DNA from 2 places in the Bacillus sp. SSR7 genome. Region 1 is predicted to be linked to the other one. Evidence: a T-box and tRNA genes for the amino acid it is inferred to sense, from the RefSeq annotation. Region 1 holds a T-box; the other holds one or more tRNA genes.
What was found. A T-box is a leader RNA that pairs with one kind of tRNA and senses whether it is charged. The one in region 1 lies ahead of ileS2 (isoleucine--tRNA ligase), so its partner is inferred to be a tRNA-Ile.
Positions count from the first base shown of each region.

Region 2: it encodes a tRNA-Ile, which carries the amino acid that the T-box ahead of ileS2 (isoleucine--tRNA ligase) is inferred to sense. The anticodon was not compared.

Region 1 covers NZ_JBVVXV010000002.1:564,308-577,006, forward strand. The annotation lists gene sigG (RNA polymerase sporulation sigma factor SigG) at 1-593, shown strand, start outside; gene AC0NJG_RS07075 (YlmC/YmxH family sporulation protein) at 761-1,045, shown strand; gene pgeF (peptidoglycan editing factor PgeF) at 1,164-1,982, shown strand; gene AC0NJG_RS07085 (YggS family pyridoxal phosphate-dependent enzyme) at 1,979-2,653, shown strand; gene AC0NJG_RS07090 (cell division protein SepF) at 2,673-3,143, shown strand; gene AC0NJG_RS07095 (YggT family protein) at 3,150-3,413, shown strand; gene AC0NJG_RS07100 (YlmH family RNA-binding protein) at 3,429-4,196, shown strand; gene divIVA (septum site-determining protein DivIVA) at 4,286-4,792, shown strand; T-box leader at 4,844-5,068, shown strand; gene ileS2 (isoleucine--tRNA ligase) at 5,140-7,905, shown strand; gene AC0NJG_RS07115 (TraR/DksA C4-type zinc finger protein) at 8,062-8,391, shown strand; gene lspA (lipoprotein signal peptidase LspA) at 8,516-8,974, shown strand; gene AC0NJG_RS07125 (RluA family pseudouridine synthase) at 8,979-9,887, shown strand; gene pyrR (bifunctional pyrimidine operon transcriptional regulator/uracil phosphoribosyltransferase) at 10,090-10,632, shown strand; gene uraA (uracil permease) at 10,779-12,062, shown strand; gene pyrB (aspartate carbamoyltransferase) at 12,211-12,699, shown strand, end outside.
Region 2 covers NZ_JBVVXV010000002.1:217,185-229,883, reverse strand. The annotation lists gene AC0NJG_RS05175 (peptidoglycan D,D-transpeptidase FtsI family protein) at 1-417, opposite strand, end outside; gene AC0NJG_RS05170 (MFS transporter) at 527-1,804, opposite strand; gene sodA (superoxide dismutase [Mn]) at 1,921-2,532, opposite strand; tRNA gene AC0NJG_RS05160 (tRNA-Ile) at 2,754-2,827, opposite strand; gene AC0NJG_RS05155 (DUF1189 domain-containing protein) at 3,070-3,834, shown strand; gene AC0NJG_RS05150 (hypothetical protein) at 3,888-4,253, shown strand; gene ispG (flavodoxin-dependent (E)-4-hydroxy-3-methylbut-2-enyl-diphosphate synthase) at 4,418-5,521, shown strand; gene AC0NJG_RS05140 (Fur family transcriptional regulator) at 5,602-6,015, opposite strand; gene AC0NJG_RS05135 (metal ABC transporter permease) at 6,029-6,862, opposite strand; gene AC0NJG_RS05130 (metal ABC transporter ATP-binding protein) at 6,862-7,632, opposite strand; gene AC0NJG_RS05125 (YitT family protein) at 7,813-8,691, opposite strand; gene AC0NJG_RS05120 (DUF2624 domain-containing protein) at 8,841-9,095, shown strand; gene AC0NJG_RS05115 (deoxyribonuclease IV) at 9,115-10,011, opposite strand; gene AC0NJG_RS05110 (DEAD/DEAH box helicase) at 10,146-11,456, opposite strand; gene vrrA (VrrA/YqfQ family protein) at 11,637-12,374, shown strand; gene AC0NJG_RS05100 (4-hydroxy-3-methylbut-2-enyl diphosphate reductase) at 12,464-12,699, shown strand, end outside.

The sequences.
Region 1 (12,699 bases):
ATGTTGACGATTTATTTCAAGTTGGTTGTATCGGACTTATGAAATCCATTGATAACTTTGATTTAGGCCAAAATGTAAAATTTTCAACGTATGCTGTGCCGATGATTATTGGGGAAATACGCAGATATTTGCGTGATAACAATCCGATTCGCGTATCTCGCTCCTTACGAGATATTGCGTATAAAGCGTTACAAGTAAGAGAAAAATTGATTGCAGAAAATTCAAAAGAACCGACAGCAATGGATATTGCAAAAGTGCTTGAAGTGACTCATGAAGAAATTGTTTTTGCTTTAGATGCGATTCAAGATCCAGTTTCATTATTTGAGCCGATTTATAACGATGGGGGAGATCCTATCTTTGTTATGGATCAGTTAAGTGATGAAAAACAAAAGGACGAGCAGTGGGTTGAAGAGTTAGCTCTAAAAGAAGGAATGAAGCGTTTAAATGATCGTGAGAAAATGATTATTCGAAAACGTTTCTTCCAAGGAAAAACACAAATGGAAGTTGCAGAAGAAATTGGGATTTCTCAAGCGCAAGTGTCACGTTTAGAGAAATCAGCTATTAAACAAATGAATAAGACGATTCAAGGATAAGGTTTCACCATTTATGGTGAGACCTTTTTATATGTCATATAGTTTGTTTGCGCTCATAGTAGGGTAGCTGTGTTCATATAATGAAAATAATATGAGGTTGGCAAGAGGGTGCTTCCTGTTCATTTGAGAAACAATTTTTTTTCGAGTCGTCATATATAAGGGAGAGGATGAAAGTGATACGAATTTCGGAATTACAGATGAAAGATATAATAAATGTTTCAGACGGAAAAAGGCTGGGTAATATTGGAGATATCGAAATCGATATGAACACAGGAAAAATCGAGTCTATTATTATTTCCAAACAGACACGTATGTTAGGGATTTTTGGGAAAGATATAGAAATTGTAATTCCTTGGAAAGAAATTGTGAAAATTGGGGAAGATGTCATACTTGTTAGAGTAAGTTCTGTTAATTCTGTAACAGAATCAATACAAACACCGACAATTTCATAAAGAATATTACAAATTCCTCTTTTTTTTCTGTTAGGATTATGAAAAAATAAAAGTATGGTAAAATAGACAGGAAGTACCATGCTTTTTTATGTTATTTTAATTAAAAGGAGCCGCTATTATGAGAGAGCCATTTAAATATGTGGACGGTATACTGTATTTACAAGCGTGGAAAGAACTTGGGAACATTACTGCTGGATTTACGACAAAAGATGGTGGGGTAAGTACGGACTCCTTTCATGCGATGAATTTAGGATTACATGTGAATGATATTGCGGAGAACGTTCATGAAAATAGACGCATTTTAGCAAATAAGTTACAAAAACCATTAGAAAACTGGATTTGCTCTGAACAAGTTCATGATCATCATGTTGAAAAAGTGGGAGAACAGGAAAAAGGAAGTGGCGTTTATTCATATGAAGACGGCATTTCAAAAACAGATGGCATTTATACGACTAATAATGATGTTCTTCTAACATCTTGTTACGCGGATTGTGTTCCACTCTATTTTTATGCACCATCACATGGTATGATAGGACTTGCGCATGCTGGATGGAAAGGGACTGTAAAAGAGATTGCAAAAGAAATGATTCAAAAATGGAATGCAGAAGGGATTTCAAGTGATGAAATTCATGTTGCGATTGGACCAGCAATTGGATCTTGTTGTTACGTTGTTGATGATCGAGTGTTAACAGCAGCAGAGCAAGTAGTAAACGGTTCTGTCCCTTATAAAAAAATTACTGACGGACAGTATGCAATTAATTTAAAAGAAATTAATCGTATATTATGTTTACAAGTAGGTATAAAAGAAGAGAATATTGTAATGTCATCTCTTTGTACAAGCTGTGAAGAACAACTCTTTTTCTCTCATCGTCGTGATCAAGGTAAGACGGGAAGAATGTTGAGTTTCATAGGTTTTAAGGAGGAAGAAAGCAAGTGACAGTACAAACAAATTTAACAACTGTAAACGAATCAATTAAACAATCTTGCGCACGAGCAGGACGTTCGTTGCAAGATATTAAACTCGTTGCGGTTACAAAAACGGTAGGAATTGAAAAAACAAACGAAGTAATTGAAGCAGGAATTATCGATTTAGGTGAAAATAGAAATGAAGGTTTCTTACAGAAGTACGAACATTTCGGTTCAAAAGTGAATTGGCATTTTATTGGCTCATTACAAACGAGAAAAGTAAAAGAAATCATTAATGAAATCGATTATTTACATTCATTAGATCGTCTTTCACTTGCAAAAGAAATTCAAAAACGTGCGGATAAGAAAGTGAAATGTTTTATTCAAGTGAAAACATCATCTGAAGAATCAAAGCAAGGATTGGCAATAGAAGAAACCGTTTCTTTTATTCAAAGTTTGCAAGAATTGGATAAGATTGAAGTGGTTGGACTAATGACAATGGCTCCATTTACAGAAGAAGAGGAAGAAATCAGACGCTGTTTTAAGACATTACGTATGCTACAAACAGAAGTACAGGAGTTAGAATTATTACATGCGCCATGTAAAGAATTATCAATGGGAATGTCTAATGATTACACCATTGCAATTGAAGAAGGTGCTACATACATTCGTTTGGGGACGATTTTAGTAGGAAAAGCGTAAAAGGAAGGAGAATCTTATTATGAGTTGGTCAAAAGTAAAATACTTCTTTTTTGATACACCTGAAGAAAAAGAAGCAGCTCAATATAGTTATGAAAAGGAGCAAACAGACATGAAGAAGCAGCAAGATCCGCCAGAACAACAAGATGTTACGTTTCCAAAAGCGCAAACGAAACAAAATGTTGTGAGTATTGAAACAGCGAAGCAATCTTCAAAAGTTGTTTTATTAGAACCACGCACATATTCGGAAGCGCAAGGAATTGCGGACCATTTAAAAGGTAGACGAGCTGTTGTGATTAATTTACAACGAATGTCTACGGATCAAGCTGTACGTATCGTTGACTTTTTAAGTGGTACTGTATACGCTATAGGCGGGGACATTCAAAAAATAGGACCGAAAACATTTATGTGTACGCCTGAAAATGTAGATATAGTTGGGGCAATTTCAGAGTTATTCGGTGAAGAAGAAGACACAAATATAAAGAGGTGGTAATACGCCATGGAAACAGTTTTAAGGCTTTTAGTTACTGCTATCGAGATTTACTCGTGGGCACTTATTATTTACATTCTCCTATCATGGTTCCCAGGTGCAAAGGAATCAACTTTCGGAGATTTTCTTGCCCGTATTTGTGAACCGTATTTAGAACCATTTCGCAGATTTATTCCGCCGCTTGGTATGATTGACATCTCACCACTTGTTGCGATTTTTGCGTTGAGACTTGCTACAAGTGGTTTAGTAACTTTATTCGGCTATTTCTTATAGTAAGAGGTTAAATACATGAGCATCTACGAGCATTTTAGACCTGATGAAGTGGTCTTTGTGGATAAAGTGTTAGAGTGGAAGCGAGCAGCGGAGTACCATCAAGTGAAGTTAACAGACTTTCTTGATCCAAGACAACAACAAATTGTCACGATGGTAATAGGGCAAGGAGATGTTGCTGTACAGTTTGATGGTGCAACGTCTCAAGCAGAGCGCAAAAGAGCACTCATTTATCCGGACTATCTAGTAGTAAATGAAGAGGAATTTCAAGTAGAAGTATTGGAAATTGACTATCCTTCCAAGTTTTATACGCTAGAGCATAGGCAAATATTAGGTACATTTATGTCTCTCGGTTTAACGAGAGAAAAATGTGGTGATATTTTGCTTCAAGAAGATCGTGCCCAAATTGTAGTCGCGAAAGAAGTTGTATCTTATATTGAGATGAACTTACAATCTATAGGAAAAGTGAAAGTCTCCTTATTACCAGTGCAAGGGGAAAAAATTCTACAGATACAAGAAACGTGGGGGGAGAAATCCGGAACAGTTTCTTCACTTCGTTTAGATGTTATGTTAGCTGAAATGTTACATATATCTAGGCAAAAAGTACAACCTTTCATAAAAAATGGTTTAGTAAAAGTGAATTGGAAAACAGTGGAGCAAACCTCTTATGAATGTTATCCAGGAGATGTTTTTTCAGTGAGAGGATATGGACGCAGTAAATTGTTTTCTGTAGAAGGTAGAACAAAGCGCGACAAATGGAGAATTTTGTATGGTATACTAAAATGATTGGTTTTTTAGAAGGAAATCCTCCTATTTTGTCGAAGAAAAGATATAATTGAAAGAGGAAATTTAGATAACTACTTGGAGGTGGCGTTGTGCCGTTAACACCATTAGATATTCATAACAAAGAATTTGGTCGCGGATTCCGTGGCTATGATGAGGATCAAGTAAATGAGTTTCTTGATCAAATTATCAAAGATTATGAATTAGTCATTCGTGAGAAAAAAGCTTTAGAAGAACAAGTTGCGCAATTAGAAGGGAAGTTAGATCATTTCTCTAATATTGAAGATACGTTAAACAAATCTATCGTTGTTGCACAAGAAGCAGCGGAAGAAGTAAAACGTAATGCGCAAAAAGAGGCAAAATTAATTGTACGTGAAGCTGAAAAGAATGCAGACCGTATTATTAACGAAGCTTTAGTAAAATCAAGAAAAGTTGCTTTTGATATTGAAGAGCTAAAGAAACAAGCGAAAGTATTCCGCACTCGTTTCCGTATGTTATTAGAAACACAGCTTGAAATGTTAAACAACGATGATTGGGATAAACTAATTGAGTTAGAAGACGAAGTAGACGAGCTGTTGAAAAAAGAAGAAACAGTGTAAGCTTGACGTTTTTCTCATTATTACATATAATTTTAAACAACATATTTATTAAGAAAAACGAAGATAGGGATAAGTACCTTTTTCATACCTTATATAGCGAACTGAGGATGGTGTAAGCTCAGGATAAGGAGATAATGGGAATATCACCCTGGAGTTCCGCGCTGAACAAATAGAGTAAGCGTAGGCGTATATTCGCGTTAAGAATATAAAGAGGATTGTATACATACGTATAGGATCTACTAGGGTGGTACCGCGGGAGACTTTCTCGTCCCTTTTTGGGATGAGAAAGTCTCTTTTTTATTCCGTTTTTTAGGTCTTTCTTTTATACATGTAAGGAGGAATTGAGCATGGAGTACAAAAATACATTACTAATGCCAAAAACAGAGTTCCCAATGCGTGGGAATTTACCAAAACGTGAGCCTGCAATGCAAGAAAAGTGGGCGGAAATGAATATTTATGAAAAGGTACAAGAACATACGAAAGGTCGTCCTTTATTTGTACTGCATGATGGACCTCCATATGCGAATGGTGACATTCATATGGGACATGCATTAAATAAAGTATTAAAAGACTTTATCGTTCGTTATAAATCAATGACTGGTTTCTGTGCACCATATGTCCCAGGTTGGGATACACACGGTTTACCAATTGAACAAGCTTTAACAAATAAAGGTGTAAAGCGTAAAGAAATGACAGTTGCTGAGTTCCGTAAGTTATGTGCAGAGTATGCATATGAACAAGTAGAACGTCAGCGTGAGCAATTTAAGCGTTTAGGTGTACGTGCTGATTGGGATAACCCATACATTACTTTAGAGCCAGCTTATGAAGCACAACAAATTAAAGTGTTTGGTGATATGGCGAAAAAAGGTTATATCTATAAAGGACAAAAACCAGTTTACTGGTCACCAACGAGTGAATCAGCTTTAGCAGAAGCTGAAATTGAATACCAAGATAAAAAATCAGCATCTATTTACGTAGCATTCCCTGTAAAAGACGGAAAGAACGTATTAGAAGGTGATGAGAAATTCATTATCTGGACAACAACACCTTGGACGTTGCCAGCAAACTTAGGTATTTCTGTTCACCCAGAACTTGAATACAGCATCGTGAAAGTAAATGATGAAAAATATATTATTGCTTCTGAACTATTTGAGACAGTTGCAAAAACGTTAGAGTGGGAAAACGCTGAAGTTGTGAAAACGGTAAAAGGTAGCGAACTTGAGTATACAGTTGCAAAGCATCCATTCTACAATCGTGATTCATTAGTTATGCTAGGAGATCACGTAACAACAGATGCAGGTACAGGTTGTGTTCATACAGCACCAGGACACGGGGAAGATGACTTTATTGTTGGTAAAAAGTATGGCTTAGAAGTACTTTGCCCAGTTGATGATAAAGGTGTATTAACAGAGGAAGCACCTGGATTTGAAGGCTTATTCTATGATAAAGCTAACAAGCCAATTACAGAAAAATTAGAAGAAGTAGGCGCATTACTGAAGCTAACATTCATTACGCATTCATATCCACATGATTGGAGAACGAAAAAACCTATTATTTTCCGTGCAACAGCACAGTGGTTTGCATCTATTGAAGCATTCCGTAAAGAGCTATTAGAAGCTGTTGCGGAAACAAAATGGGTACCAGCATGGGGCGAAACGCGTCTTCATAACATGGTTCGTGACCGTGGTGACTGGTGTATTTCTCGTCAACGTGCATGGGGTGTGCCAATTCCTGTATTCTATGCTGAGAATGGTGATCCAATTATTACGGATGAAACAATTAACCATGTAGCTGATTTATTCCGTGAACACGGTTCTAACGTATGGTTTGAGCGTGAAGCGAAAGATCTATTACCAGAAGGATTTACACATCCAGGTAGCCCAAATGGTGAATTCCGTAAAGAAACAGACATCATGGATGTATGGTTCGACTCAGGTTCTTCTCACCAAGCGGTATTAGAAGAGCGCGATGACTTACAACGTCCAGCAGATTTATATTTAGAAGGATCTGACCAATATCGTGGTTGGTTTAACTCTTCATTATCGACAGCAGTTGCTGTAACAGGAAAAGCGCCATATAAAGGCGTACTAAGTCATGGTTTCGTATTAGATGGTGAAGGACGTAAAATGAGTAAGTCGATTGGAAACATCGTCGTACCGAAGAAAATTATGGATCAATTAGGCGGAGATATTTTACGATTATGGGTATCTTCTGTTGACTATCAATCTGATGTACGTATTTCGGATGATATTTTAAAACAAGTAGCAGAAGTGTATCGTAAAATCCGTAACACATTCCGTTTCTTATTAGGAAACTTAGACGACTTTAAGCCAAGTGAAAATACAGTAGCTGTAGCTGAACTTCGTGAAGTAGATCGTTATATGTTGGTGAAATTAAATGACTTAATTACAAAAGTAAAAGAAGCATATGAGACGTACGACTTCGCTGCTGTATATCATGCAATTCATAACTTCTGTACAATTGATTTAAGTTCATTCTACTTAGACTTTGCAAAAGACATTTTATATATTGAAGGTGCAAACCATGAAGATCGTCGTGCAATTCAAACTGTATTATATGATGTTCTTGTTGCATTGACGAAACTTGTAACACCAATCTTACCGCATACAGCTGATGAAGTATGGCCATACATTCCGGGTGTAACAGAAGAAAGTGTACAATTAACTGATATGCCAGAAGCTGTACAATTAGATGGTGCAGAAGCATTGAAAACAAAATGGGATGCATTTATGACATTGCGTGATGACGTATTAAAAGCGTTAGAAGTAGCTCGTAATGAAAAGGTAATCGGTAAGTCATTAAATGCAAGCATTACGCTATATCCAACTGCAGAAATGAAAGCTATGTTAGAGTCTATTAACGAAGACTTAAAGCAATTATTCATCGTTTCTGAGTACAAACTTGGTGGCATGATGGAAGAAGCGCCAGCAGATGCACCGAAGTATGAACATACAGCGGTTGTTGTTGCTCAAGCAACTGGTGAAACATGTGAACGTTGTTGGGTAGTTTCAGAAACAATTGGTAAAGATGCTGAACATGAAACATTATGTGAGCGTTGTGCAACGGTTGTTAAAGAAAATTATGTAAAATAATAAGGGGTGACTGCACGTAAAGTGCAGTCATTTTTTTGGTTAACAGTATATTGAAATAACTTTCACTCTCTTTCCTATGAAGGAAAAATGTGTGAGAGGTAAGCATATAAATTTCGGACACACTAATCGTACATTGCAACTGGGAGGAATGTACACGTGAATGAAATGTATATGGAAATCAAAGAAGAATTGCAATTGATGCGAAAAGAGTTACAAGAGAGGCTAGCTAAAGAGGTTATGTACAAATATAATACAGAGTTTAGCGAAGAGCTTGGGTATGAAATTAAGGAAGAGATAAAGAAAAAACTATTATTACATGATATAAAAGAGGATTTAAAAGATGTAGAACGTGCATTATTTAAAATGGAAATAGATATGTATGGTATTTGTGAAGACACAGGGAGAGTAATGTCGGTAAAACAAATGAAAACGATGCCGACTGCACGTACCATTCATGAATTTTTCTATGAAAAAGTAAATGTATGAATGGGCACAACGATATTATATTACCTTTTTTTAATTTATTTTATTCTTCTATAAAGGTTCATTGTGAAAAGGTTGCAGCTATGCTAAAATTTTGAGGTACACTGTCTTTGTGGGGGAAATGAAAATGATATATTATGTAATAGCGTTATTTGTCATTGCCATCGATCAAATATCGAAATGGCTAATTGTAAAGAACATGGAATTGGGTACGAGCATTCCGATTATCGATAATGTATTATACATAACATCACATCGAAATAGAGGAGCTGCCTGGGGCATTTTAGAAAATAAAATGTGGTTTTTCTACATTATTACAGTCGTTTTTGTAGCATTTATCGTATTTTATATGAAAAAATATGCAAAAACAGACAAGCTTCTAGGAATTTCATTAGGTCTAATTTTAGGCGGAGCAATTGGTAATTTTATTGATCGTGTATTTAGACAAGAAGTAGTGGATTTCATTCACGTGTATATTTTCTCGTACAACTATCCAGTATTCAATATCGCTGATTCGGCATTATGTATTGGTGTTGTATTAATTATTATTCAAACATTATTAGAAGGCAAGAAAACGAAGGAGTAATTGAATGAGTGAAGTAGTACAAGTAACAGTTGCAGAAGAACAAAAAAATGAGCGAATTGATAAATTCGTTGCAGGAATAAATAATGAATGGTCACGTACACAAGTACAGCAATGGATTAAAGATGACGTTGTGACAGTTAATGGAAAAGCTGTAAAAGGGAATTATAAAGTTAAAGAAAATGATGAAATTACAGTGACGATTCCTGAGCCAGAAGAGTTAGATATTCAGCCAGAAGATATGAACTTAGAAATTTATTATGAAGATGCAGATGTATTAGTTGTTAATAAGCCACGTGGTATGGTTGTACATCCAGCGCCTGGTCATACAAGTGGTACGCTTGTGAACGGTCTTATGCACCATTGTACAGACTTATCGGGCATTAACGGTGTAATGCGCCCAGGTATCGTGCATCGTATTGATAAAGATACATCAGGCTTATTAATGGTTGCTAAAAATGATATGGCACACGAATCACTTGTAAATCAACTTGTAGCAAAAACAGTAACGAGACGTTACAAAGCGATTGTACACGGTGTTATTCCGCATGATAAAGGAACGATTGATGCTCCGATTGCTCGTGATAAGAAAGAACGTCAAAGTATGACGGTTGATGAAAATGGTAAGCATGCTGTTACGCATTTCCAAGTGTTAGAGCGATTCAAAGATTTCACACTTGTAGAATGTCGCTTAGAAACAGGGCGTACACACCAAATTCGTGTTCATATGAAATATATTGGCTATCCACTTGCAGGAGATCCAAAGTATGGACCAAAGAAAACATTAGACATGAATGGACAAGCACTTCACGCAGGTATTTTAGGATTTGACCATCCTCGTACTGGTGAATATATTCAGTTTGAGGCACCGATTCCAGAAGTGTTTGAAGACGCATTAAATATTTTACGAAAATAGTATTGACAAATCATAAGAAAACTGAGATACTGACAACAGTTAAATAATGATCCTTTAACACAGCCCTGTGAGGTTGAGAAGGTAACGGTTTGAAATACATAGGGTATGCTGTACCCTTTTTCAAAAGTCCTCTCGCACACGCTGAGAGGACTTTTTTTATACCATTACTCTCACGCAAGAAAAAAGCTTGGAGGTGTAGAGCATGCAAGAGAAAGCTGTCGTTTTAGATGACCAAATGATTCGCCGCGCTTTAACACGAATTAGTCATGAAATCGTGGAACGAAATAAAGGTGTCGATAATTGTGTTCTTGTCGGAATTAAAACTCGTGGAATTTTTATTGCACAACGTTTGGCAGAACGAATTGGTCAAATTGAAGGAAAAGAAATGGAAGTTGGAGAGTTAGACATTACGTTATATCGAGATGATTTAACACTACAATCGAAAAATAAAGAACCACTTGTAAAAGGTTCTGATATCCCTGTAGATATTACGAAGAAAAAAGTTATCCTTGTGGATGATGTATTATATACAGGCAGAACGGTTCGAGCAGCAATGGATGCTCTTATGGATTTAGGTAGACCATCACAAATCCAATTGGCGGTTCTTGTTGATAGAGGTCATCGTGAACTACCAATTCGCGCTGATTATGTAGGAAAGAACATTCCAACATCAAGTGAAGAGCGTATCGAAGTTGATTTGCAAGAGACAGATCAACAAGATCGAGTAAGCATATACGATAAGTAAAGCCCTTTTAAATGTAGTCCTGTGAGGCTGCCAAAGGGTCTTGGCTTTCATATGTCAAATTTGGCATACGAAAGTGTAGGACTCTTTGTGCACAGGCACAAAGAGTTTTTTTATTGCAAAGATTTAAACTGAAGGAGGATGTAACAATGGAACAAAAGCCAGTGTTAGACGTTAATGAAGTACCGAAACCGGGAAAATGGTTATTTTTAAGTATACAACATTTGTTCGCAATGTTTGGATCAACAGTGCTTGTTCCGTTTTTAACAGGATTGAATCCGTCAGTAGCATTAATATCAAGTGGATTAGGAACGTTAGCGTTTCTTCTTATAACGAAAGGTCAAGTACCTGCCTATCTTGGATCATCATTCGCCTTTATCGCACCGATTATAACAGCGAAAACGGCAGGGGGACCCGGAGCAGCAATGCTTGGTGGTTTGCTAGCAGGACTTGTATACATCTTAATCTCACTCGGAATTAAGAAATCAGGATCAGAGTGGATTATGAAATTACTACCACCAATCGTAGTTGGTCCAGTAGTAATGGTAATCGGGCTAGCTTTAGCACATACAGCAGTTAACATGGCGATGAATGGTGCGGATGGCAAATATAGCTTTACACACTTTTCAGTAGCATTAGTAACATTAGCAATTACAATCATATGCTCAATATTCGGAAGAGGATTTTTCAGTATCATACCAGTGTTACTTGGCATTATCGGCGGATATATTTTCGCTTACTTCCAAGGGCTAGTAGACTTAAAGCCGGTAGCTGAGGCAAAATGGTTTGTTGTACCAGATTTCACAGTACCATTTGTAACATACACACCAGAGTTTTCATGGAAGATTGTACTCTTGATGGTACCAGTTGCACTAGTAACAATTTCAGAACATATCGGACATCAAATTGTATTAGGAAATGTTATTAAAAGAGATTTAATTAAAAAACCAGGTTTACACCGTTCAATCTTCGGTGATGGAGTAGCCACATTAATCGCATCACTAATCGGTGGACCACCGAATACAACGTATGGTGAAAACATCGGTGTGCTAGCAATTACAAGAGCGTACAGTGTATACTTATTCATCGGTTCAGCGGTATTCGCAATCATGTTCGGATTTATCGGTAAGATTTCTGCACTGATTCATTCGATCCCAACACCAGTTATGGGTGGTGTATCAATCTTACTATTCGGTGTAATCGCATCAAGCGGATTACGCATGATGGTAGACGATAAAACAGATTTAAGTGACAAACGAAACTTAATGATTGCATCAGTAATACTAGTAATCGGTATTGGTGGAGCGGTACTTCACGTAGGAGAATCATTCCAAGTAGAAGGAATGGCACTAGCAGCAATTGTAGGTGTACTGTTAAATCTACTACTACCAGAAACGAAACAAATAAAACAATCTAAGCAGATTGCTTCATAATAATAACCTTTTAATTCAGTCCTGTGAGACCGGAAAGGGTGGCTTCTTTCTTGCACCCTAGTCTCACACGACTAGGGTATTTTTATGCAAAGGTTGTTATAAAAATACAAAAGTAGTAACATAAAAATCAGAAAGATGAGGGATGACGATGAGCCATTTGTTAACGATGAGTGAATTATCGGAATTAGAAATTTCAGAAATCCTAAAAGACGCAGAAGATTTTGCGAATGGAAAAGAGAGCAAAACGACAGAGCAAACTTTTGTTGCAAACTTGTTCTTTGAGAATAGTACGAGAACGAGATTTAGCTTTGAAGTTGCTGAGAAGAGATTAGGACTTGATGTTTTAAACTTTTCAGCTGATGCATCTAGCGTACAAAAAGGAGAAACTTTATACGATACGATAAGAACACTAGAATCAATCGGAACAAAAGCAGTGGTCATCCGCCATGAGCAAGATCGCTACTTCGATGAACTAAAAGATCAGGTGAATATCCCGATCTTAAACGCTGGAGATGGATGTGGAAACCACCCAACGCAGTGCCTACTCGACCTTCTTACAATTAAACAAGAGTTTGGAAGATTTGAAGGTTTGAAGATTGCAATAGTAGGAGATGTTCGTCATAGCCGAGTAGCGCGT
Region 2 (12,699 bases), 350 kb from region 1:
TTTCGTAATTTTTTCTTGCGCTTCTTCTTTATGAATAGCAAGCCAATAATCTTTTTTATCGCGATCTGTTAATTTATCTGTCGGTACTTCAATCAAATCTGCTAATTTTTTCGCTGTTTCTAAGCGAGCCTCTGCAGTTGATCCTTTCATTTTTGTAAATGTAATCGTACGTACAGCTGCATTATCTACTACAGGTCGCCCATAACGGTCAAATATTTTCCCACGTGGTACAGGATTACTTATCGTCGAGTTTTCTTTCCTCTCCACTTCATTCTTATATTCCTCACCGCGAACAATTTGTACATAACCAAGCCTTACAATAACCGCGGAGAACATTAAAAACACGCAGAAAAACAGCACGTTTAACCGAAAAGGAACGTGAGTCTTTTTCTTTTGTTGTTTCTGTTTCTTGCCCATACAAACCCCCTCTACCAACAGCTATGTAATTTGAAAGGGACACCTTCATACAGGTGTCCTCACTGCTGTCTTACATCTTTTTCTATTCTAGCATAAAACAAACGATAAGTTAACCTTCTGGTTCTGTTTGATTCTGCGTGGTTCCTTGTGCTACAACACTTGTGTTCCCTGCATTTCCTTCATCATATTTGACATTTTTAACTGCAAAATAAATAAGAAAATGTCCAGCACCTAAAATACATAGTAAGAAAGGTAAACTCTTTTCAGGCGGAAAGAATAATACAGCACATAAAAAACTTAAAACTGAACAAATTCTCCCAGCATTTAACCATAATTCTCGGACAACAACATACTCTACACGCCACTCTCTCGCATTTTTCGCTCTACCAATTACATCATATGTCATCGATCCATATGGAACGAGTAAAATAGGGTATGCAATCGCAATGCATGCTGCATAAATAAGTAATTTTGTGTATGTAACATTGAATATAACTAAAAATACGACAGCATATAAAATAATGCCTCCAAGTAAAATTGCTTTTTTTCGCCACTCTTTCTTTAACATACGAGCAACTAAATAGTAACATACAAATGATACAGCAGAATTTACTAAGCTATATTTCCCTAATGCAAGCTCACTATCAGTTGCTAAGTACACGTATACTGAAATAACAAAAATGAATGTTCCCTCTCTCAATCCTTGGAAAAAATGAGCACGTGTAATTCTCCCCCAATTTTTATCAATCCGTCGCTCTTTCAAAACTTGTGTAACCTCATAACGCCCTTCACATTCTCTCTTAGATACAAAAAAGCTTAAAACGACAGCAATTGCAAATAACAGTAACGAGAGGAAGAATATGACCGTATAACCACTCCACTTCTCCATACGTGAAATTGTGTATCCAGCTGCTATCGGTCCAATCATGCCAGAGAAGGATGTAAGAAGCCCAAGAAACCCGTTAAAGAAATCTCTTGTTTCTGGTTCTGTAATCTCAAATGTTAATAAGTTAAACGCGAGCCAGTAAAAACCATATCCGACTCCTAAAAGAGCCCCCATTAATAAAATATAGTGAGAAGCGCTTTTTCCCGCTACTAAAACAACGATAAAAAAAATTGCTAACGTGCCTACGCCTATTCGTAACAAGATCGAGCGATCAATACGCTTCGCTAATTTCCCACCTATAAGAAATGTGAGGGGCTGCAATACAACGCTGGCCAAATTATACAAGCCGAGATTCACATAATTTTGTGTTTGTTTCCATAAATAAATGTTAACAAACGTATTCGATAAAGAAATTGCGAGCGTGTATAAACCTCCAATAAAGAGTAATAACACTAAATCCCGATTCACTTCAACGTCACCAATTATATGTTTCCACTTCATACACAACTCTCCTTTACTTCATGTTCTAGTCTTCCAAAGACAAGCCCAATTATGTAAAAGGAAAGCATAGAAAAAAGCTAGGAGCATTCTCCTAGCTTTTTCTATCGTTATTACAATTATTTTGCTTCTTGGTAACGTTTTTCAGCAGCGTTCCAATCTACAACGTTCCAGAATGCACCGATGTAGTCTGGACGACGGTTTTGATAATTTAAGTAGTAAGCATGTTCCCAAACATCTAAACCGATAACTGGAGTTTTACCTTCAGTTAGAGGAGAATCTTGGTTTGGCGTGCTTGTTACTTCTAACTCACCATTATTTACTACTAACCAAGCCCAACCAGAACCGAAGCGAGTTGCGCCAGCTTTTGCGAATTCTTCTTTGAATGCATCGAAGCTACCGAATTTCGCTTCAATTGCAGTTGCAAGTTCGCCTACTGGTTGTCCGCCGCCGTTTGGAGATAAGATCGTCCAGAAGAATGTGTGGTTAGCATGTCCGCCACCATTGTTACGTACTGCTGTACGGATTGCTTCTGGTACTTCGTTTAAGTTTGCAACTAATTCTTCTACGCTTTTGTCAGCTAATTCTGCATGACCTTCTAAAGCAGCGTTTAAGTTTGTGATGTACGTGTTATGGTGTTTTGTATGATGGATGTTCATTGTTTCTTTGTCAAAGTGAGGCTCTAAAGCATCATACGCATAAGGTAAATTTGGTAATTCGTGTTTTGCCATTGTTATATTCCTCCCAGTTTATGTATTGCCACTTAAGTGACATACAACTACATTCTACCCTAATTGCCATAGGGTGCAAACAAATAAATCACATTGTCTTGCTATCATTAAAGTAGCAAAATTCCCACTTCTTTTCAATTAAAATGCTCATATATTTCATAAAAAAAGCCCCCTTCTACAAGGAAGCTTCCTACTGACATAATAAACACGTGAAATGGATATGGACCCTGTAGGACTCGAACCTACGACCGGACGGTTATGAGCCGTCTGCTCTAACCAGCTGAGCTAAGGGTCCACAATTATGTATGTAACAATACATCAAATAAAGGAATTCCTATCGGATATATCCTTTAAGAAATGTAAGATAAATTTACCATATAGAAAAGAAAAGTGTCAATTGTATTTTTCTCATTTAAAAGAAGAAAATTAATAAAAAGAAATTTAGTTATCTCTACTATATGTAAATATAATATATCTTGAGATTCCCTAGATTCCTACGTTACAATGATTTTATACATACATAAAGGAAGTGAATCTATGTCCATATTTACCCAATTAGTCAAAAGCGTATATTCGCCTAAAGATATGGCGCTATTCCGTTTTCAAAAAATCGGAAAAACCATTTTGTATATTATGCTACTTTGTCTAATCACTACTATTCCAAGAACATTCTTTTACGGTAGCTTTATCCAAGATAGTGTTACTATGGTAAATCAAGCAATTGAAAAAGATTTACCTGATTTTAAAATCGAAAATGGTGAACTAAAAGCTGATATTGAACAACCTATTCAAAAAGAAGAGGGAGATGCTCTTTTCGTATTTGATCCAAATACAACAGATATCGAAAAGTATCAAAATAAAACTGGTTTATTTATTTTAAAAGATAAAGTAGTTTCTATAGGAAATGGCCAGACGCAAACATACTCCTACAATGATTTATTAGGGACATCTCTTGAGAAAAAAGATTTGCAAGATTTCATTTCTGTATTCGATAGTATTTATCCAATTTTACTAGCTGTTATCGGAGTCTTAGTATATCTATTCCAATTGTTCATTACTTTCTTAGGAATTACTTTACTTGCGTTTATCGGTTCTGCTATGAGTGGTCAACGTAAATTATCTTATAAGCAAGTATGGACGTTAACTGCCTACAGCTACACAATTCCAACAATCTTCTTTATGATTATGGATTTATTCAAAATCGTTGTACCTGGCTCAACATTCATTTATATCGCAGTTGTTTTAATTGTTCTATACTTAACAATTAAAGAAGTTCCAAAACCGAACGAAAAAAATGCCTAAATAGGCATTTTTTTTTTGGACAAGCATATATTCCTAGCAAAGGAGTGAAGAATATGAAGAGATTAGGTATATTCTTATTCGTGCTTGTTCTTGGTTATATATTTTATTACGATATAAAAATCGGCACTTTACCGATGTTAAGTTCATATAAAAAGACAAATGCGGCCGAAACGATAAAACAAGAAAGTACAAATACAAAACAAAAGAAAGAAAACAAGGCGGAAAAAGAAACAGATGTCACTTATAAAACAATTGAAGTCAAAACAGGTGATACGGTTCTTTCCATTACAGAAGCGATTAATAAGAAGAAAATTCCTTCTATCGAAAAAGTAATTGATGATTTTAAACAATTAAATAAAAATACAACTGCTACAAAAATACAACTTGGAAAGTCTTATAAATTCCCGTTATATCAATAAGCAATCACTTAATCCTTGTCAATTACATAAAGGCGCTGATACAATAGTAAAAGTGAAACCGAGCACTTCGGTTTCTATAGCCCTGTATCACGTATACTATCATTGATATAAGGGACTAAATAAGAAACTTCTTTTATAAGGAGAGCGATCTATTCGTGAATGAAATGACTCATCGTACAAAAACACGTCCAGTTAAAGTCGGTAATTTAACAATTGGCGGTAATAATGAATTAATTATACAAAGTATGACAACAACAAAAACACATGATGTTGAAGCAACAGTTGCTGAAATTAAACGTTTAGAAGAAGCTGGTTGTCAAGTCGTGCGTGTTGCTGTTCCAGACGAACGCGCAGCAAATGCTATTGCTGATATTAAAAAACAAATCAACATTCCGCTTGTTGCTGATATTCATTTTGATTATCGCCTTGCTTTAAAAGCAATTGAAGGCGGCATTGATAAAGTACGTATCAATCCAGGTAACATTGGTCGTCGCCATAAAGTAGAAGCTGTTGTAAATGCAGCAAAAGAACGTGGTATTCCAATCCGTATCGGTGTAAACGCAGGTTCATTAGAGCGTCACATTTTAGAAAAGTACGGATACCCAACTGCAGATGGTATGGTTGAGAGCGCCCTACATCACATTAAAATTTTAGAGGACTTAGATTTCCATGATATTATCGTATCTATGAAAGCCTCTGATGTTAACTTGGCAATTGAAGCATACGAAAAAGCTGCACGTGCTTTTGATTATCCACTACATTTAGGTATCACAGAATCTGGAACGTTATTTGCAGGAACTGTAAAAAGTGCCGCTGGTCTTGGAGCAATCTTAAGTAAAGGCATCGGAAATACACTACGTATTTCATTAAGTGCTGACCCAGTTGAAGAAGTAAAAGTTGCGCGTGAACTATTAAAGTCATTCGGCCTTGCATCTAATGCAGCAACACTTATTTCTTGTCCAACTTGCGGTCGTATTGAAATTGATTTAATTAGTATCGCTAATGAAGTGGAAGAGTACATTTCTACACTACAAGTACCAATTAAGGTTGCAGTACTTGGCTGCGCTGTAAATGGTCCTGGTGAAGCTCGTGAAGCTGATATCGGTATTGCCGGCGCGCGCGGAGAAGGACTATTATTCCGCAAAGGGCAAGTCGTTCGTAAAGTACCAGAAGAAATAATGGTAGAAGAACTGAAAAAAGAAATCGACGTAATTGCTGCTGAAATGGCTGCTGAACGAGAAAAAGAAAAAGAAACACAAGAACAATAAAAAGAAGGTTGCCCACAACATTTGTGAGCAACCTTCTTTTCTACGTAAAAAAGCTCGTCAGTTATAGAACTGACGAGCTTTTACTTTGCACATTTTGGACAACGGCCATATATTTCAAACTTATGACCAGTTACTTCATAACCGTTAAAATCTTTATTCATAAAATCCATCGGGCAAGAAGTAATCTCTTTCGTCCCTCCGCAATCTAAACAAATAAAATGATGATGATGTTCCATAATAGAACATGTAAAACGAAAATGTTTTTCACCGTTTAATTCCGTTTGTTCTAAAACACCGATTTCAGCAAACACCGTTAAGTTACGATAAATCGTGTCAAAGCTAAGACCTGGATAATCATCCTTCATATGCTCTAGAACGTCCTTCGCCGTTAAATAACGATTGTGAGCTGCAAATAACCTGAGCATTTCTTCCCTTTTCCCAGTATGTTTGTATCCTTTATCTTTCATTAGGCGTAAAGCTTCTGTTAGATTCATATCTATCCCTACTTTATGCAGTTTTTTTCTTTTTCCATAAAATCGCACCAATTAAAATAAGAACCGCTATCATAACAATTGTACCACCTGGTGCTAAATCAAGTTGATACGAAGCAAACATTCCACCAATTACTGCAATTTCACCAAATAAAATGGAGAAGAAAATTGTTTGTTTAAATCCATTCGCAATACGAATACTTGCTGCAACTGGTAACGTCATTAATGATGATACGAGAAGAACCCCCACTACACGCATTGATACCGCAATGACAAGCGCAACCAATATAATGAAAATAAAGTGAATCCACTTTGCACTCAAACCGGTTGATACAGCGTATTCCTCATCGAAAGATAGTAAAAACAGCTCTTTGTATAATAAAGTAATCGTTACAATAACAACAATTGCTACAATGCCAATGATTATTAAATCCGTACTTGTTACAGCACTTACACTCCCAAATAAATAACTAAATAAATCTGTGTTAAATCCATTTGCAAGTGATATAAAAATAACGCCAATTCCCATTCCTGCTGAAAGAATAATCGGAATCGCTAATTCTTGATAATGTTTATATACAGTACGTAGTTTTTCAATAAGTAACGCTCCACCCATAGAAAAAATCATACCCATATATAAAGGATTTAAAAATCCCCCTGTGAAAATTGTTTTTTCTAGTAATAAACTTGCAGCAATACCCGATAATGTCACGTGACTTAACGCATCTGCAATAAGCGACATACGACGAATGACAACAAATACACCGATAAGTGGCGCAACAAGTCCTATTAAAATCCCTGCATATAAAGAGTTACGTAAAAAGTCATATTGTAAAAAATCTTGTATCATTATATCCTCCCGTGATGCTCATGCTCGTGTTCTAAACGATGAACATGATGTCCATATAAGACGGACATTTCTGCATCTTCTAACTCTCGGAACTTCTCTACATTTCCATGGAAATGTAAATGTTGGTTTAAGCATGCAACATGTGTTACTTTCTCGGTAACAGCTCCCATATCATGCGTAACGAGAATTAATGTGATTCCTAACCTCTTGTTTAAATCCTCTAATATCTCATAAAAACTTTCTACATTCTTCACATCGATTCCAACAGTAGGCTCGTCCAAAATAAGTAATTCAGGATCACTAACGAGCGCACGAGCAATAAATACACGCTGTTGTTGTCCACCAGAAAGTTCTCCGATATTGCGCCCTTGAAACTCACTCATTCCTACATCAGCAATCGCTTTTTCTACCTTTTCCTTATCGCTTTTCGTGAAAAAGCGAAATAGCCCTTTTTTCGAAACGAGTCCCATTGACACAACTTCAAACACAGTTGCCGGAAAACCAGAATTAAAGCTATTTGCCTTTTGCGACACATAACCAACTTTGTTCCATTCTTTAAACTTCTTACTATCAACACCAAACAAACGAATACTTCCCTGTTTTGGCTTTAAAACGCCTAATAAACATTTTAGCAACGTTGATTTCCCAGAACCATTTGGTCCAACTAAACCTAAAAAAGCTCCCTTCGGAACTTGCAAATTTATATCTTCTAACACATTTCGATCTTCATATCGAAATGATAATCCTTCTATTTCTAATATATTGTTCATAGCATCTCACCTATTTTAATTCAGAATGATTCCGATTTATATCTATTTGAATTATAGTACAGCTTATTATAGTTGTAAACCAATCTGCCTAAAATATATCTACTTTTTCAAGAAACCTTACTATTATAACAAAAAGCAGAGAAAAATTCTCTGCTTTCAAAAGATATTATAATTAATTTTTTAGTGAATAGCTGATTTAAACTTACCACCATTTGTCTCTTGTGTACTCATAATCGTAACAAACGCATTCGCATCAATTTCATACACAATTGATTTTAACTTTGTCACTTCTAGACGTGTTACCACTGCATAAATAACTTCTTTTTCTTTATCCGTGTAACCGCCTTTCGCTACAAGCTTCGTAGTTCCACGACCAAGACGATGCAAAATCGCATTTGATACTTCCTCATATTGATCTGATACAATTAAAACAGCTTTCGTTTCATCTAAACCTTGAATGACTGTATCAATTGTTTTGAATGCAATGTAGTACGTCATCACAGAATACATCGCTTGTTCAACACCAAATACAAATGCTGCCCATGCAAAAATGAATAAGTTCACAAACATTACAAATTCGCCTACGGAGAAAGGTAATTTCTTCGTTAATAAAATACCCATAATTTCTGTTCCGTCCATTGATCCACCATGACGAATAACGAGCCCTACACCAAGACCTAAAATAAGACCACCAAACACTGTAGCTAAAATTGGCTCTGTTGTAAATGGCGGAACAGCATGTAAAGTTGATTCAATAAACGCTAGAGCTACAATACCGAACGCCGAAGATAACATGAACGTTTTTCCAATTTGCTTATAACCCGAATACATAAATGGGATATTGAGAATAACGACCAAAGTAGAGAAACTTAACCACCAAATATTAGGAGTAAGATAATCTAATATAAGAGAAATACCAATAATTCCACCGTCAATAATTTTATTTGGCATTAAAAACAATTCAATCGCTACCGCTGCGCATGCTGCCCCAAAAATAATCATAACTAAACGATACATAAGATGGATAACACTTTCTTTTCGATGTTGCTTTTGCTCCATAAGTCCTCCCTATACTCTTTTTCTATAGTTTTGTCCTTATATTATAACATACGCTTCTTTTTCTCATGAAAAAAGAAACTCTATACGAATATGTACAAGCTACGTACTCATATATTTCGATAGAAGAACGTGTGAAGGAGGATAACTCGATGAACCTCATTAAACAACTTGTAAATAAAAAATTAAATCATATTTCTACAAAGGAATTATTGAAATATAGTAAAGAATATGACGTTCCAATTACGACTGCACAAGCTGATCAAATTGTTGGACTTATGAAAGGAAAGAATATTAACATTTACGATAATGACGAACGACTAGCGCTCTTAAAACAAATAGCTCAAGTAACCTCGCCCGCTACTGCTCAACAAGTAAATACTTTATTTCAGCAACTACTAAAATAAGGAGGGGATGTTGGGGTCCTTATTGCGCTTTAATTTTTTCAAGAAGTCCTTCATCAAAAGTACCATTTTTCAGCATTTCGATTTCTAATTTATATGGCGGCTTCTTGTCCTTTTTATCTTCACCTACATATGGCGTTTCAAGAATTTTTGGTACGTGCATCAATTGCGGATGATGCACAATATGATGCAATGCTTTATAACCGATATGTCCGAAACCGATATTTTCATGACGGTCCTTTCCTGCGCCGCGTACATTTTTACTATCATTAATATGAAGTACTTGTAAACGATCGATACCAACAATCTTATCAAATTCGTTTAATACACCGTCAAAGTCATTTACTATGTCATATCCTGCATCGTGCGTATGGCATGTATCAAAGCATACTGATAGTTTTTCATTATATGTTACACCATCAATAATTTTTGCAATTTCTTCAAAGCTACGGCCGCATTCTGTTCCTTTTCCTGCCATCGTTTCTAACGCAATGTTCACCGTCTGATCTGGCGTTAATACTTCATTCAGTCCTTTAATAATTTGTTGAATACCAGCGTCTGCCCCTGCACCAACGTGCGCACCTGGGTGAAGAACGATTTGTTTTGCCACACCTAATGCTGATGTTCTCTCAATTTCCATACGAAGGAAATCTACACCTAATTGGAATGTTTCTGGCTTCGTCGTATTTCCAACATTAATAATATATGGCGCATGTACGATAATCTCTTCGATACCGTTTTGTTCCATATGTTTTCTCCCTGCTTCTATGTTCAATTCTTCAATTGGTTTTCTTCTTGTATTTTGCGGTGCACCTGTATAAATCATAAACGTCGTTGCACCGTATGAAACAGCCTCTTCACTTGCTGCTAATAACATTTTCTTACCACTCATAGAAACATGAGATCCAATCTTTAACATACAATCACCTCTTCAATATACAATAGATATAATGATAGCATAATTTGTAGAAATATGTAGTGAATTGTTTTTTCCATTCTCCACTGATTATTATCCCCGTAAATAGCGGGATAAAAAAAGATAAGGGAAATCCCTTATCTTTTTTTATTGCTATATTTTCTCTTCACTTTGTCACGTTCTGTTGCAAGTTTACGTTTATAGTTTGGTTTTACTTTTTTCGGCTTTTTAACAACTTTCGTTGCCATAACATCAAGTTCATCATTTGGTTTTTTACGGCTCTTACGACGACGACGTTCACCTAAATCCGCCCACTCATCTCCGCGTAAATCTACATGTTTAAACTCGATATGACGCTGTTTTTCTAAACTATCTAACGCTTCTTCGTTTGCTGGATCATAAATCGTCACTGCAATACCTGAATGGCCTGCACGTGCTGTTCTTCCCACTCGGTGAACGAAGAAATCTAAATCTGATGGAAGTTCGTAGTTAATAACATGACTAATTCCTTCAATATCAATACCACGCGCTGCTAAATCAGTTGCAACAATATATTGGAATTCAAGGTCACGAATTTGTTTCATCATTTTTTTACGATCACGAGGTGATAAATCTCCGTGAATTCGTCCAACTTTTAAGCCGCGTTCCGTTAATCCGTCAGCAACCTGATCTGCCATTTTCTTCGTATTCGTGAAAACAACTGCTAAATACGGTTTAAATTGTAGTAACATTCTTTTCACTAAATCGATTTTGTTACGATGTTTAGAAGGCACTAAATAATGCTCAATATTTCCAGCCGCAACTTGTTTTGGATTGATATGAATATGCTCTGGATTCTCCATGTATTTCTTCAGAAACGGTTTTAGTTTTTGAGGAATTGTTGCAGAGAAAACTAACATTTGCAAGTTTTTAGGCATGCGTGCTGCAATCTTGTCTACATCATGAATGAATCCCATATCAAGCATTAAGTCTGCTTCATCGACAATAATCGTATTTGCTTTATGAACAAACAGTGCTTGTTCTTCTACTAAGTCTTTAATACGTCCTGGCGTTCCAACTACAATATGAGGTTGTTTTTTCAACTTCTCAATTGATCGTTGTTTATCAGTTCCACCAATTAAACAACGTGCTGTAATCATTTGATCTTCCGTACAGAACTTTGTTAATTTCACGATTTCTTCGTAAATTTGTTGTGCTAACTCACGAGTAGGCGCTGTAATAACAAGTTGTACTTCTTCACGACCTGGGTTAATTCTGTTCAATGTAGGAAGTAAGTATGCATGTGTTTTCCCAGAACCTGTTTGGGATTGTCCAATTACACTTACACCTTTTTTCACGACCGGGAAAATTTTCTGCTGAATTCCTGTCGGCTCTGTAAAGCGTAGTTCACGAACTGCATCTATTAAAAATGGTTTAAAATCATACTGTGTAAAAGTTTGTTGTGTCATAAGTTACACCTTCTTTCTAAATTTCTACTGCGCGCACAAATCAGTCAAGTCTACATTATATCGAAATCTACAAGTAAAATCCATCTTTAGTTTAGGTTTTTACTTCAAAAACTAACCTTCTTCCCTCTTATTGCATATTGTATGTGTATATACCTAACTGAAGAAAGGAGGATTTCTCACATGTTTCCAAAATCCCCCATGAGACAAATGTATCCGAATCCAGGGCAGCAACCTTATACACCATACCCAATTCCACAACTACCACCGATGGCACAAAAAAAGAAAGGATTTCTTGCTAAACTCTTTAAAAAACACGATCCAACCGAACCTTACATGCAAATGGTTCCGCCTTATCGACAAATGGAAGGACCGCCAATGATGCACCAGCAACCGCCACCTCAATATCGACAGCAATATCAGCAACAATACCAACACCAATACCCGCAGCAATATCAACAGCAATATCAACCATACATGCAGCAGCATCCCGAGCAAATGGTCCCTCCTCAAATGTATGAATCAAACGAAACGCGCGGCGGCGCAACAACTCCAACCGCATCAAGTAGTGGCATCGGTAGTTTTTTTTCGAATTTAATTTCGAATCCAACTACTATGATAAATAATATCGAAAAAGTATCACAAGTCGTTCAATCTGTAAGCCCTGTCGTGGAACAGTACGGTCCCATTATGCGTAACCTACCAAGCATTGTTAAGATCCTCACCTCTGGAAAAAGTACGGAAGAAAATCCAACCGAAGATCAAACTGAAGACGTAACAGAAAAGGTTGAGGTAGCAACTCCACATCCTCCACCCAAAAAAAGAAAAAGAAAAAAAATGGTGATTGAGCCAGTCATAGAAAAAGAAGTACGAGAGGAGCCTGTTCAAAAAATAGCAACAAAACCAAAACTATATGTGTAACAATCCTTTGTTTTCTATCCACTCCTCCTTTATAATGTAAAAGACTATGCACAAAAGTATCCCTTGTTTAGAAGGAGAGGATTACTCATATGAAAATTGTTAAAATTTCCCCTCGTGGTTATTGCTACGGTGTTGTGGACGCGATGGTTATTGCACGTAACGCCGCATTAGATACATCATTACCAAGACCTATTTATATTTTAGGTATGATTGTTCACAACAAACATGTAACAGATGCATTCGAAGAAGATGGCATCATCACATTAGATGGTCCAAGTCGATTAGACATTTTAGATAAAATCGATTCTGGTACTGTTATTTTCAC